DNA from 2 places in the Paenibacillus sp. NN59 genome. Region 1 is predicted to be linked to the other one. Evidence: riboswitches for the same ligand, from Rfam matches in the RefSeq annotation. Region 1 holds a riboswitch; the other holds the start of a gene.
The links. A riboswitch is a leader RNA that binds a small molecule or an ion and turns the genes downstream of it on or off. The one in region 1 is predicted to bind glycine.
Positions count from the first base shown of each region.

Region 2: linked by a shared signal. The riboswitch ahead of sdaAB (L-serine ammonia-lyase, iron-sulfur-dependent subunit beta) and the one ahead of gcvT (glycine cleavage system aminomethyltransferase GcvT) in region 1 are both predicted to bind glycine.

Region 1 covers NZ_CP199678.1:5,005,006-5,007,406, reverse strand. Annotated here, with positions in the region: gene gcvPA (aminomethyl-transferring glycine dehydrogenase subunit GcvPA) at 1-177, opposite strand, end outside; gene gcvT (glycine cleavage system aminomethyltransferase GcvT) at 174-1,316, opposite strand; glycine riboswitch at 1,546-1,646, opposite strand; glycine riboswitch at 1,650-1,772, opposite strand; gene gcvH (glycine cleavage system protein GcvH) at 2,118-2,401, shown strand, end outside.
Region 2 covers NZ_CP199678.1:542,631-545,031, reverse strand. Annotated here, with positions in the region: gene sdaAA (L-serine ammonia-lyase, iron-sulfur-dependent, subunit alpha) at 1-230, opposite strand, end outside; gene sdaAB (L-serine ammonia-lyase, iron-sulfur-dependent subunit beta) at 220-909, opposite strand; glycine riboswitch at 1,024-1,160, opposite strand; glycine riboswitch at 1,165-1,338, opposite strand; gene ACT89M_RS02515 (LolA family protein) at 1,531-2,401, opposite strand, start outside.

The sequences.
Region 1 (2,401 bases):
CGACATATGGCGAGTTAAGGCATATTCATCCAGTTTGGAGGACACAGGCAACTCGCCTTGGTAACGAATTTCCTGCGGGATATCTTTGAACAAATCTTCAAGAGTATCCACGCCGATCGTGGCCAGCATAGCGCTCTGGTCTTGTTCTGTCATGGGGATGTAGCGGTGCTTGCTCATGCTTGCTCAGCTCCTTGGGTAGGTGTCTTTGACGTACGTGTCCGTTTATGAAAAGGGGTCTTGACGACCTCGGCTTTTAGCTTTTTGCCACGAATCTCAATCTCCAGTGGTGTACCCAGTGCAGTATATTTGCTGTCAATCAGGGCAAGCCCCAGATTACGTTTCAAGGTCGGCGACTGTGTACCGGTTGTCACTTCACCAATCTGAACGCCATCCGCATAGATCGGGTAATGGGGCCGCGGTATGCCACGCTCCAGCACTTCGATACCGATCAGCTTGCGGGCAGGGCCGTCATTTTTTTGTTGCAACAAAGCTTCGTGTCCGATAAAAGACCCGGCGTTCAGTTTCACAAACATGCCCAGCCCTGCCTCCAGTGGAGAGATGGTTGGTGATAATTCCTGCCCGTATAAAGGCAACTTCGCTTCGAATCGCAGTGTATCACGTGCACCAAGTCCTGCTGGAACGAGGCCTACATCAGCACCGGCTTCCATCAGTCCGTTCCATACGAGGGCTGCCTGATCAGCTGCAACATACAGTTCAAAGCCATCTTCTCCGGTGTAACCGGTTCGTGATAGCAGCAGCTTTACTCCGCATACCTCGGCATGCTGCACGAAGCGGAACGGTTCGATGGAGCTTGCATCTATCTCTGAACCTGTAACCTTCGAGAGAATATCGACCGCTAAAGGGCCTTGTAGCGCAAGCAACGCCGTTTGCTCGGAATCATTGGTGATGTTCACCCCAGGTATAATGTGCTCCTGCAACCATGCCCAGTCTTTGTCGATATTGGAGGCATTGACGACCAGCATGTAGTGTTGCTCCGCGAGTTTATAGATGAGCAGATCATCCACTACACCGCCATCGGGATAACACATCAGTGTGTATTGTGCCTGACCTGGTACAGTTGCGGTCACGTCGTTGGTTGTCATGTTTTGCAAAAAGGCTTCTGCCTGTTCACCCGTTACGGTGAATTCGCCCATATGGGATACATCAAACAGCCCGGCGCGCTCGCGCACGGCTTCATGCTCTTTTTGAATACCGCTAAACTGCACGGGCAACTCCCAACCGCCAAAATCAATGCAACGTACACCTTCATATTGCGCGTATAGGGGGAAGAGTGGTGTTCTTAATAAATCAGACATCCAATCACCTCGTCATGGGCCGTAGTAGGCCAAGTATGAAAACACGTTCTGTGAGCCAGATCAATAATGCTTAAGTAATTTTGGTAATCGAGAGTTAACAGCCGACTGTTCTACATTTTTTCATTGGTTATGTTCAGTACGATTCTAGAACCTGCAATTCATTTTTTGGGAAAAAGGAAAAGGACAGGCCAAAGAACCGGCATGCCAAGTAGCACGCTGTATTCTTAGGCTCTGTCCCTTGTACCTGAGAGTTACCCCGCCGTTTATTCAGACAGGTTTCCCCTTGGGTGATCATAACGTCCGTATAGGACGATTAGATGCTCTCCAGAGTTGCGTCCTGTAAAAGTCCTTTTGCCTGAGAGATTCACCCCCGCTTGTCGGTGGTTTACTCCTTCGGCGCCGCCTCATGCACATCCCCAAACCGGGTGTACGGGCAATCTCTCCCTTTACATTCATCCGCGGTTCATACGTAGTCCAATTAACTTCAGTTGCTCTTCTCATTAAAACGTGAATACAGTCCTGATGTCAAGAACGATATCATTGAAATTGTGTAAAATACGAATATTTAATGTTTATACTATATTAATGTTCGGTTATTTTAAAAGAGTGCGCTTACTATTCTAATATTCGCCATTATATGCAGAAAGAGTAGTGTGAGGTTACACAAGGTGGGTATCGAAATTGAAATAAACTGTGAGCTAACTTGACATTTGAATCTGAAATATCATACGCTATTGTCTGGGAAAAAGGTGAAGGTCAAAGAACGCATGCACTCATTAATGAAAAGCGAGGCGGATATCGATGAGCGAATTGAGAAATGATTTCCTGTACAGTAAAGAGCACGAATGGGTGCAAACCGTAGGGGAGGATACCGTACGTATTGGCATTACCGAGTTCGCGCAGCATCAGCTGGGTGACATTGTGTTTGTAGAATTGCCTGATCTTGAAGCCGGTGTAAAAGCAGAAGACAGCATCGGTACGATTGAATCCGTCAAAACGGTATCTGATCTGTTCTCACCTGTCAGCGGCACCATTGTTGCAGTGAATGAAGCTTTGCAAGACTCGCCAGAACTGGTGAATAGCTC
Region 2 (2,401 bases), 2.1 Mb from region 1:
GCCATCTTTTTCCCGTCCCCACCCGTCAGTCCGCTACGTGAGGTGGTATCTTCTGTAAGTCCTTTACGAACCGCTTCTTTCATCACCTGGTAGTACTCCGACATTTGCTTTACGACATCTGTTTCGGGTGTGTTAGTCTCCTGCACCTGCTCTTCAATCATCAACTGTGCAATCGTTTTGGACTCCGCAGTGCAGATGGTGTTCAATTCATGTAGATGTTTAAACCGCATCCGGATCACCCCCTCTCTTCAGATCAATCACACGAATATCCAGCATATGATCCAATGAACGCAGCTTGTTCAACGTGTCTTCACTCGGCGGTGCATCCATCTCCATTGCTGTAAGTGCCTCACCATCACGAGCCTTTCGATCCACTTGCATATAGCCGATATTCACTCCGGATGAGCTAATGGTTGAGGTCACGGATGCCAGAACTCCTGCTTTATCGGCATGACGCAAAACAAGTGTCGGAAACTCTCCACTGATCTGTACGCGAAAATCATTTAATGCATGCACAGATACACTGCCGCCACCGATGGAAGCGCCTATTAAAGAGCATGCCCGTTCGCCGTGCCACAATTCAATCTTGACCGTGTTCGGATGAGGAGCCGGTAGACCGCTGGTGTAAAATTCAACCTCCATGCCTGCTTCATCTGCATATTGCTCTGCATCCGGTATACGCGGATCATCTGTAACGTAACCCAGCAAACCACCGATTAGTGCCAGATCTGTTCCATGTCCCTGATAGGTATCCGCAAATGAGCCATATAACGTAAGCCTTGCACGTTCCGGTGTACATCCCAGCCACTGACGCGCAATTCGTCCCAATCTTGCAGCACCGGCTGTATGTGAACTGGATGGTCCCGTCATCGACGGGCCAATAATTGAAAAAACATCTTTAAATCGCACCTGTTAACCCTCCAATTGGTTTTGTCATCGATATCTGGACAAGACCCACCACAATGTTCCTGATTTACTGATTGATGACATCAAAAAAGGACAGAAGAAGGCCGTTAGCCCTCTCTCTGTCCTTGATACCTGAGAGTTTCATGATTTTAAGCCAGGAAGAACAAGGCCGAGTACACGCAAGCACTCATCTGTTCAGCAATCTGACAATCATATACCCCTTGGGTGGCGCTTCTTCCGCGCACTCTCCAGAGTTGCGTCCAACGACGGTACATTTACCTGAGAGATTAACGGTTATGCCGGGTGCATAACTGCTTGCTCCTTCGGTGCCCAAGCCATCTGTACAGTACAGTTCTACATCTTAAATTGCATTAATCATGCCTACTTGTACTGTATTGCATCATCCTGCTAGGTCTCTCCCGCTCGTTATCATTCGCTATATTCTGTTATTCCATGAATGAAAGTTCACCATTCTGCCATGCATTCAATCATATACAGCGTAATATGCCATACGCTATATGTCAATAAAAGTGACGTAATCTCGAAGCACATCACTTTCTATATACGATATGCTCCTTTCGTTCATATGGTTCAAAGCTTGTTCATTTTTCTCTATCCGCAATATTATTTCGCTTGCTTCGTTATTTGCAACTCATCTACCCACATCTGTAGTTGTTCTTCTGTCCAAAAATCATTTTCGCCCATGACCGAATAACGAAGACCATCCTCGCTCCACGACAAGTTCCGAATGATAGACATATATGAACCTTCTGTATCACGAATGTTAACTTTCTTTTCCTCTGGAAGCAGTTTTTCATTACCGTTTTCCCCTGGTGCTTTAAATACGGTCATGCTGATCTCTGGTTTGTTATCCTTCACATAATACAGTGTCACTTCATCCCGGCCTTGTTCACCCATAGATGAAATGAGCTCAATTCTCGATAATTTCATATCCGCTCCGATATACTGTAGGAAGGGCTGACCCACGGCCTGCTCTGCTTCTTCTCGTGTGATTTCTCGGTTATTCATCACGTCATTCATATTTTTCACTTCTACATCTGCAGGAATATCCAACGTAAACGTCTTGTCTGTGAACTCAGGATTGTAATTGATCTGGTCATATAGAAACTCTGACTTGGTATCCCCATACGTACTCGTGGCTTTCACAACCATCCACTCTTTAGGGTTTATCCAATACTCCGAAGACATGGAGAGTGAATCCTTATCCTTCGGAGTTAGTTCAATATGAATGACCTCCTGGTCCTGAAGCTTTTCCTGACCCAGCATCTTCACATTATGGTTATCACGCATACGTTCCAGTTGATCCACCAGCATCTGCTTCTGGGTTTGGTTGGGTTCCTGCTGGAGCGCTGATGAATCCATCGCAATAGCGGTCTTCGCCTCTTCTTCATAGAGCAGAATCTCTGAACCGTTATGAACCGCATAACTCACGTTTCCGTTTTCATCGGTCTCGATCCGCTTTTTCCCTGTTTTT